Regions from separate parts of the Kosakonia pseudosacchari genome, predicted to be linked through region 1. Evidence: predicted binding sites of a transcription regulator. Region 1 holds the regulator's gene; the other holds the start of a gene.

Region 1 (7,790 bases):
CGATAATTCAGGCGGCACTGCATCGGCTGCGGCAGAAAACCATGTACTCGCTCCTGCCGGTTTACTGTTTGCCCGATACGTTTACCCAGGCACAATTGCAGGAAGCGACGGAGATAATCCTTGGTCAGCCTATTCAGCGTAAAAGTTTGATTCGCCGCTTTGAAGCCTCTGGCATGTTTGAAGAGACCGGCGAAAGCGTGGCGACCGGCGCGCGTAAAGCGCGTTTATGGCGGCGCAAACCGGGCGTCGACATCCATCTGTTTTCGCGGAATTTATTGGCGGATGGGTAACGCTATCGGCACCCGCAAAAATGCGGGCGCCACACGATGGTCACTTGCGGTAACCGTCGGTTTTTAGCATTTTATCCAGTGTTGAGAGCTCTGTTTTTAAATCAGTTTGATCGTTTATTAACAGCTCCTGGTGCTTCTCCTGAAAGGCAAGACCTAACGTTCTTAACGCCTCCAGTTGCTCGTTAAGCGACTGTTGCTGCTGATCTTCTTTCAACTGGTTGGAGAGTGAGAGCCCTTTAGTAACAATCGTTTCAACCATCGGTAAATAACGCTCGAGAAATAACCGTCCTGGCTGTTCATCCCGTTCATCTCTCTGCATACAAAGTTCAATTAACCGCGCGGTGTTTGTGATGACGTTCAGCTCTTTTTTTAATGCGGCAGGTAGATGACCGATGCCTTCCAGACGAGAAATCTGCCTACTCAACGCACTTTTTACTTCCTGCTCGCGCTGTTCTTCAAACTTAACCTGGGCTTGTTTGATTTTGAGCCGCTGCTGGTTACGCACTTCAATGTACTGCGCATATTTTTTTATTAAAAAGAGGGAGACGAACATCAAGCCATACAGGATCAGGAAAAGGGGAGGAACGTTGAAAACAAAAAGTTTTTGGTAGGCCAAAAACATGAGTACACCGACGAAAAGATACCACCCATGAACATTCATGAGGCTGTGTCGGCTTCGGCAAAAATGAAAAACCAGCGTTGTTATTGCCGCCCAGAAAGGCATGGCTGCCGGATCGCCAAAGAATAACCAAATTGTTCCGGCGATGATGCCCATAACCAGTGAGGAGCGATCGTAAAGAAGCCCCCTGCATAAGATGATGAACGCAAACCAGTACAGCGTACTTAATGCGCCTTTCCACTGTGCGTTCTCCAGCAAAGTAGGCTGGACGTCTGTAGGTATGGCACTAAAGAAGGAGGGAAACATCATTGCCAGAATGAAAATGAACAGATGGAAAAAAACGCGCATCCATCGGCTATCACGTATGTGATCAAAAGGGAGGAGTAATTTCTGTAACATAACTTATTCCGTTTATCTTACGGCTGTGCGGCCTTGCTGCTGGCAATATCAGCCAGGCGAGTGCGCATTTCGTTTTCCATCGTGACCAGCTCTTTTTCTACTTCTGCACGACGCTCGCGCGCATCAGAGGCAATTTTCACTGACTCTTCAAGGGTATTGAGTAGGCGTGACTGCACGTCGCGCAGGGTTTCGATATCGACAACAGAACGCTCAACTTCTCGCGCCGTTTCCAGGGTGCCGGTTTGCAGCATTTCCGCATTGCGACGCAGCAGGTCATTGGTGGTATCAGCAACGTCTTTTTGCAGTTTCGCTGCCTGACGCTGAGTCTGAAGCGACAGTGACAGCGCGATTTGGCTCTTCCAGACAGGAATGGTGGAAAGGATGCTGCTCTGGATCTTTTCCGCCAGTGATTGGCTGTTACTTTGCATCAGACGAATTTGTGGGGCGCTTTGCATAGCGATGGTGCGCGACAACATTAAATCATGCAGACGACGTTCGAAGCGCTGGATCCCCTCCATCAGGTCGCGCAGACGCTGTGCGTTCATCGGATCAGACGCCTGAGCTTGTAATGCAGGCACTTCATTCCGTTTTATCTCATCAAGTTTTTGTTTACCGGCAATGATATGCAGCGTGATTTGCTGGAAAACATCGCGGTTACGCTCAAAGAGGATCTCCAGTACCGAGATATTACGCAGCAGATCTACCATCGCCTGGTTGAGTTTTTCGGTGATGGTATCGACTTGCTTCGCCAGCGTTTGGTACTCCAGCATGGTGCGTTCAATACGGTTAAATAGCGAACCCAGCAGCGGAAGCGAGGCAAGAAAACCCGGTTTTTGCTCAAAGTGACTGATATCGACCTGTTTGATTTTCATCAGCAAGTCGGTCAATTGCGCACCGATAACCCCCGCGTCTTTAGCGCGGACTTCTTGCATCAGCGAATCAGAGAACTGAGAGATGCTGTTCATGGTTTTCGCGCCAAAAGAGAGCGAGAACACCGGGTCGTTAATATTAATCTCGTCGACAATATTTTGGATTTGCGTCTGCTCGGCAGGCGTTAAATTTTCACTGCCGGGTAAGTCGTTAATGGTTTGGCCCAGGGATGGTGACGCGGCAAGGTCACGCGAGGTATTGTCTGTCATCTAATACATCCTCAATGATTTAAAAGCAGACGGCAGTAATCCAATGAAAGTAATAGATTTCTTAGAAAGTTATCGGGCCGACTGCAAAAGCATATACGGTACAACAGCAGCAAAGTATTAAACAGCCCATTTATTAACAAGTATAATAATCGTCTATTTACTTACGTTTATTGACAAGATGGCAGATATTACACCTGCAAATTTCCTTGAAAATCAGGGAGACTCGCTTAACTTTCATCCAATGCCAGGTGCGCGCAATCCGCATCTACAAACGATGCTGCCACGCATTTTACGTCGACGCCTACAGTTTGAACCCTGGTGGCAGCGCCTTGAGCTGCCGGATGGAGACTTTGTCGATTTGGCCTGGAGCGAAGAGCCGAATCAGGCGAAACATAAACCACGGCTGGTGGTGTTTCATGGCCTGGAGGGCAGCCTGCACAGCCCGTACGCGCACGGTCTGGTGCATGCGGCGAAGCAGCGCGGCTGGCTTGGCGTGGTGATGCATTTTCGCGGCTGTAGCGGCATTCCTAACCGTTTGAACCGTATTTATCACTCCGGCGAAACCGAAGATGGCACCTGGTTTTTGCACTGGCTGCGTAAAGAGTTTGGTTCAGCACCAACCGCAGCGGTGGGTTACTCGCTCGGCGGAAATATGCTCGGCTGTTTATTGGCAAAAGCCGATGATAGTTTGCCCGTCGACGCGGCGGTGATTGTTTCCGCGCCGCTGGTGCTGGAAGCCTGTAGTTATCATATGGATAAGGGATTTTCCCGCGTTTATCAGCGCTACTTGTTGAATTTGCTGAAAGCGAACGCCGCGCGCAAATTACGCGCTTATCCAGGTTCGCTGCCAACCACGTTGCCTGCGCTGCGTAAGCTGCGCCGTATTCGCGAGTTCGACGATCTGATCACCGCGAAAATCCACGGTTTCGCCGACGCGCTGGATTACTATCGCCGCTGCAGCGCAATGCCGGTGTTGCCGGATATTCGTAAACCAACGCTGATTATCCACGCGAAAGACGATCCGTTTATGGACAACAATGTGATCCCGGATGTCGGGCAGTTGCCCGTCAATATTCAGTATCAGTTGACGGAACACGGCGGCCACGTCGGGTTTGTCGGCGGTACGCTGCGCCGCCCGGAGATGTGGCTGGAAAAACGCATTCCTGACTGGTTATCCGCTTATCTGGAAAGACGATGATTATTCCCTGGCAAGAGATTGATGCACAGACGCTGGACAATCTGATTGAGAGCTTTGTCTTGCGCGAAGGCACTGATTATGGTGAACATGAACGTTCACTTGAGCAAAAGGTCGCCGACGTTAAACGGCAACTGCAACGCGGCGAAGCCGTACTGGTGTGGTCGGAACTGCACGAGACGGTCAACATCATGCCGCGCGGGCAGTTCCACGACTGAACAATTACATGGCGGCTGGCTATACTGAAATAATCGTTAATTCAGGGAGTTGCTATGTCCGCCAAACATCCGGTTATCGCCGTTACAGGCTCCAGCGGCGCGGGAACCACCACCACCAGCCTCGCCTTTCGTAAGATCTTCGCCCAGCTCAATATGCACGCGGCAGAAGTGGAAGGTGACAGCTTCCATCGCTATACCCGCCCGGAAATGGATATGGCTATCCGTAAGGCGCGCGATCTTGGCCGACACATCAGCTATTTTGGCCCGGAAGCCAATGATTTTGGTCTGCTGGAACAGACGTTTAGCGAATATGGCCAAACCGGCAAAGGCCAGGCGCGCAAATACCTGCATACCTACGATGAAGCCGTGCCCTGGAACCAGGTGCCGGGCACGTTTACGCCGTGGCAACCGTTGCCGGAACCGACCGATGTGCTGTTTTATGAAGGGTTGCACGGCGGCGTGGTGACGCCGCAAAACGATGTCGCGCGTCATGTGGATTTGCTGGTGGGCGTGGTGCCAATTGTTAACCTGGAGTGGATCCAAAAACTTGTCCGCGATACCAGCGAGCGCGGGCATTCGCGTGAAGCAGTAATGGATTCTGTCGTGCGTTCGATGGAGGATTACATCAATTTTATTACGCCGCAATTTTCCCGTACGCACATTAACTTCCAGCGTGTCCCTACGGTGGATACGTCTAATCCGTTCGCCGCGAAAGGTATTCCCTCACTGGACGAAAGTTTTGTGGTGATCCACTTCCGTAACCTGGAAGGGATTGATTACCCGTGGTTGCTGGCGATGCTGCAAGGCTCGTTTATTTCGCATATGGATACGCTGGTGGTGCCTGGCGGAAAAATGGGGCTGGCGATGGAGTTGATTATGACGCCGCTGGTGCAACGGCTGATGGAAGGCAAAAAGATCAAATAATGCAGAAAGCCCGGTAAGCAACACGCTGCCGGGCTTTTCGCATCAGGCTTCGATAACTTCGTAAGAGTGGGTGATGTTCACCGCTTTTTCGAGCATCAACGCCACCGAGCAATACTTCTCCGCGGATAAATCCACCGCACGGGAAACCGCCGCGTCCTTCAGCGCTTTACCGGTGACGATAAAGTGCAAATTGATGTGGGTAAACAGGCGCGGCGCTTCTTCGCGACGCTCTGAAGTCAGCTTCACTTCGCAGTCGGTCACGTCATGACGCCCTTTTTGCAAAATAGAAACCACATCGATAGCGCTACATCCGCCCGCCGCCATCAACACCATTTCCATCGGGCTTGGTGCTTTGTCGCCGGAGTTACCGTCCATCAGGATTTGGTGGCCCGAGGCGGACTCACCGAGGAACGTTAACCCTTCAACCCATTTCACACGTGCCTGCATTTTCTTCACTCCGGAGTAGCAATTTTCTTTACAGATTACGCGTACATAACAAAACTCGCAACGGAAGGCGACCTGCGTCATGCTGAAGCGAGACACCAGGAGACAGGCGGTAAAAGCTATGCTAAAACACTCTGGATGCTACAGAGATAAATGGATGTTACGCATGTATGCATGACATCATACTTTAGAGACCGCAGATGACGCTGACGGTCCACTTCCCTGGATGCGGGAAGCTTAGATTGCAACCCCAGACGTAGGGGCTCATCCTGTGTCTGAGACAGCTTATAACAGAGGATAATCGCGCATGGTGCTTGGCAAACCACAAACAGACCCGACGCTTGAATGGTTCTTGTCTCATTGCCACATTCATAAGTACCCGTCGAAGAGCACGCTGATTCACCAGGGTGAAAAAGCGGAAACGCTGTACTACATCGTTAAAGGCTCAGTGGCAGTGCTGATCAAGGACGAAGAGGGTAAAGAGATGATCCTCTCCTACCTGAACCAGGGAGATTTTATCGGTGAACTGGGCCTGTTCGAAGAGGGTCAGGAGCGCAGTGCATGGGTACGCGCTAAAACGGCTTGTGAAGTGGCTGAAATCTCGTACAAAAAATTCCGTCAGTTAATCCAGGTTAACCCGGATATCCTGATGCGTCTTTCCTCGCAAATGGCGCGTCGCCTGCAGGTCACTTCAGAAAAAGTGGGTAACCTCGCCTTCCTGGACGTAACCGGCCGTATCGCGCAAACGCTGTTAAACCTGGCGAAACAGCCAGACGCAATGACCCATCCGGACGGCATGCAAATTAAAATTACTCGCCAGGAAATTGGTCAGATCGTCGGTTGTTCCCGTGAAACAGTGGGCCGCATTCTCAAAATGCTCGAAGATCAGAACCTGATCTCCGCCCATGGTAAAACCATCGTCGTATACGGAACGCGTTAATCTGTAAAACGGCGCAGCTTACACGCTGCGTCGTTTTTCTTCCCTCATGTGGCGCAGGCTGATTTATCACCCCGAAATCAACTACGCACTGCGACAAACGCTGGTGTTATGTTTGCCTGTGGCGATTGGCCTTCTCGTTGGTCACCTGCAACAAGGTCTGCTGTTTTCCCTCGTTCCCGCCTGCTGCAACATTGCCGGGCTTGATACGCCGCATAAACGTTTTTTCAAACGCCTGATCATTGGCGGAACCTTGTTTGCAGGCAGTAGCCTGATGGTGCAATTATTGCTGGCGAAAGATCTCCCGCTGCCGCTGATCCTCACCGGACTGACGCTGGTTTTAGGCGTGACCGCCGAAATCAGTGCGCTGCATGGCCGCCTGCTTCCCGCTTCACTGATTGCCGCTATTTTTACCCTCAGCCTTGCCGGCAACATGCCGGTATGGGAACCGCTGCTTATCTATGCGCTGGGCACATTGTGGTATGGGCTGTTCAACTGGTTCTGGTTCTGGATGTGGCGCGAGCAACCGCTGCGCGAATCCCTCAGCCTGCTCTACCGGCAACTGGCAGATTACTGCGAAGCGAAATACAGCCTGCTGACGCAGCACGCCGACCCGGAAAAAGCCCTGCCGCCGTTGCTTGCCCGCCAGCAAAAAGCGGTGGATATGATAAGCCAGTGCTACCAGCAACTGCATATGCTGGCAGCCAATAAACACAACGATTACAAACGGCTACTGCGGGTTTTCCAGGTGGGGCTGGATCTGCAAGAGCACATTTCGGTGAGTTTACACCAGCCGGAAGAGGTGCAGAAACTGGTGGAACAAACCCACGCCGAACAGGTGATCCGCTGGAACGCGCAAACTGTCGCCGCTCGCTTACGTGTGCTGGCAGACGACATTCTCTATCACCGCTATCCCACGCGCTTCAACATGGATAAGCAGATCGGCGCGCTGGAAAAAATCGCCCGCCAGCATCCGGATAACCCGGTCGGTCAGTTCTGCGCCTGGCATTTTAGCCGTATCGCGCGCGTCTTGCGCACTCAACGCCCGCTCTATGCTCGCGATCTGATGGCGGAAAAGCAGCGGCGCTTGCCCCTTTTCCCGGCGCTGAAAAGCTATTTATCACTGAAATCTGCGGCGCTGCGTAATGCCGCACGGATAAGCGTCATGCTCAGCATCGCCAGCCTGATGGGCAGCGCCCTGCATTTACCGAAACCCTACTGGATCATGATGACGGTGATGTTTGTTACGCAAAACGGTTATGGCGCAACGCGCGTTCGCATTGTCCACCGGGCGGCGGGCACCATTGCGGGGCTGGTGATTGCCGGAGCTACATTGCACTTTCATGTTCCCCTCGGTTTTACGCTGGCCGCAATGCTGATGATTACGCTGGTCAGTTATCTCATTATTCGGAAAAACTACGGCTGGGCGATGGTGGGTTTTACCATTACCGCCGTCTACACCTTGCAGTTGCTGACGCTAAATGGTGAGCAGTTTATTGTCGCCCGGCTTATTGATACGTTGATTGGTTGCCTGATCGCTTTCGGCGGCATGGTCTGGCTGTGGCCGCAGTGGCAAAGTGGCTTACTGCGACAGAATGCGCACGATGCGCTGGAAACAGATCAGG
Region 2 (7,790 bases), 1.1 Mb from region 1:
ACGTAAAAGCCAGCTTTATCGGCCACCACAATGGGCGTTTTGCCCTGTTTTTTCGCCAGTTTCACCGTCGTGGCAATGGTCTGCTCATCGGTGCCGGCATGGGGGATCACCTCGACCAGCGGCATTTTTTCCACCGGACTAAAAAAATGTAATCCGATAACTTTTTCCGGACGCGCCGCATTCGCAGCAATATCGCCGATAGGTAAAGACGAGGTATTGGACGCGAAAATGGTATGCGCTGCGCAGTTAGCTTCGACTTCACCCACCATTTTCTGCTTCAACGCTAAATCCTCGAACACCGCTTCAATCACCAGATCGCGATGGGCAAAGCCACGATAATCAAGCGAACCGGAGATCTTCGCCATCTGGCTGTCGCGCTCGGCGGGTTTCATGTAGCGACGGCGCACTTTTTTATCCAGTTGTTGCCAACTGTATTTCAGCGCATGGTTAATGCCCTTCGCGTTAATATCTTTAATGCGAACCGGCAAGCCGCCTTTGCTGGCAGTGACAAACGCGATACCGCCGCCCATCAACCCACCGCCCAGCACTCCCACACTATTAAGCGGGCCGGGTTCGACGGCGCTGCCAGGATCTTTTTTGATATCGGTACTGGTAAAGAAGAGATGCCGCAACGCCTGCGATTGCGGCGTCATCGCCAGTTGGCCAAACGCGCGCGCTTCAGCGTCATAACCGCTGCTGCGCCCCTGGGCAAGGCCGGTTTCGATCACCGAGAGAATGCGCGATGCAGCAGGATAATTCCCCTGGGTTTTCTGCTCCGTTTTCTTCGCCACCATGCGGAACAATAAAGTACGGCCAAGCGGCCCGGCAAGGATACGCTCGCGCACCGGTAAATGGCGGCTGGCAGGACGCCCCTGCGAAACCAGCCCGACGGCGGCGTCCAGTAAAATGGAAGGCGGAACCACATCGTCCACCAGCCCCACTTTTAATGCCTGCCGTGGGCGTAACGGTTTGCCGGTGAGGATCATCTCCAGCGCGGTACTCACGCCAATCAGACGTGGCAAACGCTGCGTACCGCCGGAGCCAGGAAGCAAACCCAGTTGTACTTCCGGTAATCCCAGTACTGTTTTGGCGTCGTTCGTACAAACCCGGCGATGACACGCCAGCGCCAGCTCCAGCCCACCGCCGAGGCAAGGGCCATTAATCGCGGCAATCACCGGGATCGGCAGCGCATGGATTTCCGCCATCAGTTGCTGTCCCTGGCGGGCAAGCTCCTCGGCCTCTTTCGCCGTCTGGCAGCGGGCGATCATATTGATATCCGCGCCCGCAATAAAGTTGTCCGGTTTTGCTGAGATAAACACCACGCCGCGCAATGATTTGTTATCGCGGATCTGTTTAAGAATGGCGCGCACGTCGGTCGCGAACTCCGCTTTCAGCGTGTTCATCTTCTCGTTTGGGACATCAATCGCGACTACCGCCACATTGTCGGGACGCACACTAAGGGTAAATGCCGATGTTGTGGTCATTACTCTGCCTCCAGAACCATTGCGGCACCGAGACCGCCTGCGGCGCAGGCCGTTACCAGCCCGAAACCGCCACCGCGGCGGCGCAACTCATGCAGGGTTTGAGTGATCATACGCGCGCCGGTAGCGGCAAACGGATGCCCATAAGCGATAGAGCCGCCAAGCACGTTAAATTTACTGTCATCCACTTCGCCGGTTGCCTGTGAACGGCCCAGCACCTCGCGGGCAAAACGCTCGCTGGCCATTAGCTTCAGGTTGCTCAGGGTTTGCGCGGCAAAGGCTTCATGCATATCAAGCAGGGTTAAATCCGCCATTGATAATCCGGCTCTTTCCAGCGCCAGCGGCGTTGCCCATGCCGGGCCAAGCAGCATATCTTCACGCACATCAATGGCGGTAAAGGCATAACTGCGCAGGTATCCCAACGGCACCAGCCCCAGCTCTTTGGCGCGGGATTCGGTCATCAGGATCACCGCCGCTGCGCCATCGGTAAGCGGCGTACTGTTGGCCGCCGTCACCGTGCCGTGTTGGCGATCAAACGCCGGGCGCAGTTTTGCATAATCCGCCAGGCTTGAATTTGTGCGCACGTTGTTATCTTTTTCGACCGGATCGCGAAATGGCGGCGCGTAAGCGGTCATCACCTCTTCTGCCAGTTTGCCTTCTGCCCAGGCTTGCGCGGCAAGCTGGTGCGAACGGTGCGCCAGCGCATCCTGCTGTTCGCGGCTGATACCGTAGGTTTTCGCCATCTGTTCAGCGGTATCGCCCATGCGCAGGCCGGTGGAATACTCCGCCACCGCCGGGGGAACCGGCAGCAGATCGCGCAGACGCAGGCGTGAGAAGAGTTTCAGTTTTTGCGCCATGGTGCGCGCTTTGTTGGCATCCACCAGCGTACGCGCCAGTTTTTTGCTGACACCAATCGGCAGCACAGAGGATGAATCTGCGCCCCCGGCAATACCGGCACGGATGGTGCCTGCCAGCAGGCTTTCGGTGACATTCGCCACCGCCTGAAAGCTGGTCGCGCAGGCGCGGCTAACACTGTAAGCGTCGGTATGCACACTCATGCCGGTGCCAAGCACAATTTCGCGCGCAATATTCGGCGCTTCGGGCATTTGAACTACCTGGCCAAACACCAGTTGTTCAATCACTTCGGGGGGAATTTCGCTGCGTGCCAGCATCTCTCCCACTACCATTTTGCCAAGATCGATGGCCGGCACGCCGTGAAAGACGGTCGCCTGGCGGGCAAAAGGGGTACGTAACCCACTGACAATGGCAATGCGGTCGCCCTGGCGGGTGACAAGCGGTAATGCCTTCATAACACTCCCCTGTTAACAGCGTAATGTATTAAGTGGTCTGACCTGATAACAGTCTTAACCAATTTTTTACATTTAGCCAATGGGAGGGAGAAAAAAATGGGAGCTAAGGCACAGAGATACTTAACAAAACGCTCCCGGTGATCGGGAGCGTTGGCGGGATAATTAACGCAGACCGAGCTGGAAAATCAGCGTTTCGGCTTCGCAAGCGAAGACAAAATCGATATCCAGACGTACACCATCGGCCACTTCCGTAAACGTAGAGGTGATTTGGCAAGGATCGGATTCCACGCTGCGGGCTCTGGCGCTCAGCGCAGCCAGGGTTTCGTCAGCGTCGGCGCGGTTAGCGAACACGCGGCTGTAAGAGGCGGTGCAGTCGGAGTTGTCCATAATGGTGCCAACATCCATACAGCAGCAAACCGGGGTTTCATCAGCACTGCATTTACTCATGGTAGATTTCCTCTGAATTCGCACCCAAGGTGCCAGATAAACGTTGCGCATATTTTACGCCGCGAGGGAATGTGGCTCCAGTCGTTAATTCCGCAAGCGGCGATAAGTGACCGAAATCACACTTAAAAATGATCTAAAACAAAAATCATCTAATCGGCTGATTAACACCGGGGGCAATTTTGCTGCGCAGATCCCGTTTCGAAGATCACAATTGAAAAATCTTATATACATACTTGCAACATTTCCTCTGGTCAGACCTATACTCTCGCCACTGGTCTGATTTCTCAGATGTACCTCAGACCCTACACTTCGCGCTCCTGTTACCCCGCGTAACAAAGTTTGTATAAAAATAAATCGATTTCGAATGAGGTTATGGTCATGAGCCAGAAAACCCGGTTTACCAAGTCTGCGTTGGCAGTCGCAGTGGCAATCGTTTCTACCCAGGCCTGGTCTGCAGGCTTTCAACTCAACGAGTTTTCATCCTCTGGCCTTGGCCGAGCTTATTCCGGTGAAGGCGCCATCGCTGATGACGCAGGCAACGTCAGCCGCAACCCGGCGCTGATCACCATGTTCGATCGCCCAACCTTCTCAGGTGGTGCGGTGTTTGTCGATCCGGATGTTAACGTGACGGGCCGTTCTGCAATTGGTAACAATGCCAGCCAGGACAACATCGCCCCGACCGCATGGGTGCCGAACCTGCATTTCGTGGCACCGATTAACGATCAATTTGGCTGGGGCGCGTCTGTAACCTCTAACTACGGGCTGGCCACCGAGTTCAACAACAATTACGCCGCCGGTTCTATGGGTGGTAAAACCGACCTTGAAACGCTGAACCTCAACCTGAGCGGCGCGTACCGTCTGGATAGCCACTGGAGCTTCGGCCTCGGCTTTGACGCTGTTTATGCACGTGCGAAAGTGGAGCGCTACGCGGGTGACCTGCCGCAAATCATCGGCGCAGGTCTGCCAGGGCTGGTGCAATCTGGTCAGTTGTCCGCGCAACAGGCCGCCGCGATTGGCGCGCAGGCTGGCGGCATTAGCCGCGATACGCAAATCGCCCATCTGAAAGGTGATGAGTGGGGCTTTGGCTGGAACGCCGGCATTCTTTACGAGCTGGATAAAAACAACCGCTATGCATTGACCTACCGTTCTGAAATCAAAGTCGACTTCGACGGCGATTATAAGAGCAGCCTGCCTGCGACGCTGAACCCGATCAATGCTGCGCTGGGTCTGGGCTTACCGTATGGCACTGGCGGCGCCACCACCAACGGTTCGCTCTCATTACATCTGCCGGAAATGTGGGAAGTGTCGGGTTACAACCGTGTTGATCCGCAGTGGGCCATTCACTATAGCCTGGCTTACACCAGTTGGAGCCAGTTCCAGGAACTGAAAGCGACCGGCAACAATGGCCAGACGCTGTTCTATAAAGATGAAAGCTTTAAAGACGCCTACCGTATCGCACTGGGTACCACCTATTACATGGATGATAACTGGACCTTCCGCGCCGGTATCGCCTTTGATGACAGCCCGGTTCCGGCAGCCAAACGCTCCATCTCCATCCCGGATCAGGATCGTTTCTGGCTGAGTACCGGTGCGACCTACGCGTTTAACAAAGATGCCTCCGTCGATGTCGGCGTTTCTTATATGCACGGTCAGAAAGTGGAGTTCACAGAAGGCCCGTATACCTTCAAATCTGAAGGTCGTGCATGGCTGTATGGCGCGAACTTTAACTACGCGTTCTGATAAACCATCAGGCATAAAAAAAGGTGAGCGCCGTGCTCACCTTTTTTATTTGCTTCGCTTACTCAGAATCAATGTCTTTCAAATCACCCTCGATCGCCTGCGCGTTCGGGTTTTCCTGCGGTTTCAGCTTACCGCCGTTGGCAATAAAGTCGTGGCGCTGGAAGTAGGCTTCACGCACCAGAATATACGGATCGGAAGACTGGCGCAGCAGGCCATCTGAATCCAGCAGTTGCGCGCGCGATTCGATGCCTTCCACCGTCCATTTACCCACCGACAGCGGCCATGTCAGCCACGACAGCACCGGATAGAGCGTATCGGCCATATCACCACCATCTTCACGCAGCGTGAAACTGCCATAGAACGGCAGTTGCATATAAGGGCCATAACCTATGCCGTAATGCCCCAGCGTGCTACCGAAACGGTGTGGCTCAACGCGCTGCAATTTCGGGTTCGCCGCACCGGCGACATCCATCAGACCGCCCATCCCCAGCAGGGTGTTCAGGAAGAAGCGCGTAAAGTGAACCATCCCCTGGTACGGATCGCCTTGTAAGAAGAAGTTCACCATCACCGCCGGTTCTTCAAGGTTGCTGGTGAAGTTGCTCAGGCCATTTCGCGCGGGCTGCGGCACGTAATCACGCCAGACAACGGCAACAGGCCTGACAACATACGGGTCCAGAACATTGAAGTTGAAACTGTACATGGTGCGGTTGAACCCTTCCAGCGGGTCTGAACGTCCCTGCGAATCTTTACCGGAACTGGCACAACCGACCAGTACAGTGGTAGCCAGCGCAAGCGCCGACAGGCGGAATTTCATAGGTGTCTCCCTGAAGAAAATGGTCGTCGCTGAATGCCATTTTTGAATAACGCAAACGCGGAAATCCGTTTTGCGCAGACAATGCGCAACGCATTGTATCAGCACGTATTCTGATGTCCATGTAGCGAACGAATCGCACTCAGCCTAACCGAACTCACCTTTACGGCTCGTTAACAATTCTATACAAACTTCCTCAATATCGTATTGCCATTATTGCTTTTCGCGCAATTTAGGACGATGCCGTCACGGAATAAGCGTGAAAACCGCTACGCTTAAATTTTGCCGCCATTACCAAGCGAGACCATCGTGGACAATATTAAAGAAGAGAAGCTCGACAAACACAGCGATGACATACAAGTGGAAAGCGACGAGAAGAAGAGCGGGAAGAAAATAGAGCTCGATGAAGAGCGCCTGCCCTCACGCGCCATGGCGATTCATGAACATATTCGCCAGGACGGCGAAAAAGAGCTGGAACGCGATGCGATGGCGCTGTTCTGGTCAGCCATAGCCGCAGGCCTGTCGATGAGTGCATCGCTGCTGGCAAAAGGGATTTTCCACGTACAGCTCGACGGCGTTCCCGGCGGTTTTCTGCTGGAGAACCTCGGTTACACCTTTGGCTTTATTATTGTCATCATGGCGCGCCAGCAACTGTTTACCGAAAACACCGTCACGGCCGTATTGCCAGTGATGCAAAAACCCAGTTGGGTCAACTTTGGCCTGATGACGCGCTTATGGAGCGTGGTGCTGTTGGGAAACCTTGTTGGTACTGGCATCGCGGCCTGGGCATTTGAGTATATGCCCATATTCGATGAAACCACCCGCGATGCGTTTGTCAAAATCGGCATGGAGGTAATGAAGAATACGCCGCTGGAGATGTTCTCTAACGCCATTATCTCCGGTTGGATCATCGCCACCATGGTGTGGATGTTCCCGGCGGCAGGCGCGGCGAAAATTGTGGTGATCATCTTAATGACCTGGCTTATCGCGCTGGCCGACACCACGCATATCGTGGTCGGCGCCGTAGAGATTTTCTATCTGGTGTTTAACGGTACGCTGCACTGGAGCGAATTTATCTGGCCATTCGCCCTGCCGACACTCGCCGGGAATATTTGCGGCGGCACGTTTATTTTTGCCCTGCTCAGTCACGCACAGATCCGTAACGATATGATCAATGCGCGTAAAGCCGAAACAAAAGCCCGCGCCGACGAGCAAAAACAGCAACGCGACGGCGCAGAAAAAGAGGCATAAACGGCCACAGTTTAATCACTTGGCGGCCTGTGAGCTTAACGCGAGACGTAAATAACGTTATACTCCTGCCGCCTTGTCCCCTTAGTTAAATGGATATAACGAGCCCCTCCTAAGGGCTAGTTGCAGGTTCGATTCCTGCAGGGGACACCATCAATGCCTCTCACTTCTTCAATAAGACACAATTCCCGACAACAAGGTTGTCAGATGGCGTTCCGCCAGCAGCGCGATGGCACGTTCAATATCCGGCGCGAAATAACGATCTTTCTCATAGTGCGCAACCTGCTCGCGCAGCAGTCGGCGTGCCTGTTCCAGCGGCGGACTGCTGGTTAAGCCTTCGCGCATATCCAGCCCCTGGCAGGCGGCCAGCCACTCAACGGCAATGACGCCACGCGTGTTCGCCGCCATCTCCCACAGGCGACGCCCGGCAGCCGGTGCCATAGAAACGTGATCTTCCTGATTTGCCGAAGTGGGCAAACTGTCCACGCTGTGCGGATGCGATAACGCTTTGTTCTCACTTGCCAGCGCCGCCGCGGTGACCTGGGCAATCATAAAGCCAGAGTTAACACCGCCATTTTTCACCAGGAACGGCGGCAGTTGCGACATATGGCTGTCCATCAGCAGGGCAATGCGGCGCTCGGCAAGCGAACCTATCTCGGCAATCGCCAGCGCAATATTATCTGCGGCCATCGCCACCGGCTCTGCATGGAAATTCCCCCCGGAGATCACGTCATTTTCAGCGGCAAAAACCAG

Evidence for each region. Region 1 encodes CRP, which controls carbon source genes, mostly activating them, when cyclic AMP is high. Its sites were predicted from a motif close to ATGTGANNNNNNTCACAT; they were not measured.
Region 2: the regulator CRP is predicted to act here: its motif matches at 3,343-3,360, upstream of IP581_RS15875 (YfcZ/YiiS family protein).

What each region holds. Positions count from the first base shown of each region.
Region 1 covers NZ_CP063425.1:4,474,136-4,481,925, forward strand. Annotated here, with positions in the region: gene IP581_RS21340 (NUDIX hydrolase) at 1-290, shown strand, start outside; gene IP581_RS21345 (5-bromo-4-chloroindolyl phosphate hydrolysis family protein) at 331-1,308, opposite strand; gene IP581_RS21350 (toxic anion resistance protein) at 1,326-2,447, opposite strand; gene IP581_RS21355 (hydrolase) at 2,626-3,645, shown strand; gene IP581_RS21360 (YheU family protein) at 3,642-3,860, shown strand; gene IP581_RS21365 (phosphoribulokinase) at 3,915-4,784, shown strand; gene IP581_RS21370 (OsmC family protein) at 4,827-5,231, opposite strand; gene crp (cAMP-activated global transcriptional regulator CRP) at 5,536-6,168, shown strand; gene IP581_RS21380 (YccS/YhfK family putative transporter) at 6,215-7,790, shown strand, end outside.
Region 2 covers NZ_CP063425.1:3,375,508-3,383,297, forward strand. Annotated here, with positions in the region: gene fadJ (fatty acid oxidation complex subunit alpha FadJ) at 1-1,484, opposite strand, end outside; gene fadI (acetyl-CoA C-acyltransferase FadI) at 1,484-2,791, opposite strand; gene IP581_RS15875 (YfcZ/YiiS family protein) at 2,954-3,238, opposite strand; gene fadL (long-chain fatty acid transporter FadL) at 3,617-4,978, shown strand; gene mlaA (phospholipid-binding lipoprotein MlaA) at 5,037-5,792, opposite strand; gene IP581_RS15890 (formate/nitrite transporter family protein) at 6,099-7,040, shown strand; tRNA gene IP581_RS15895 (tRNA-Arg) at 7,116-7,190, shown strand; gene hutH (histidine ammonia-lyase) at 7,209-7,790, opposite strand, start outside.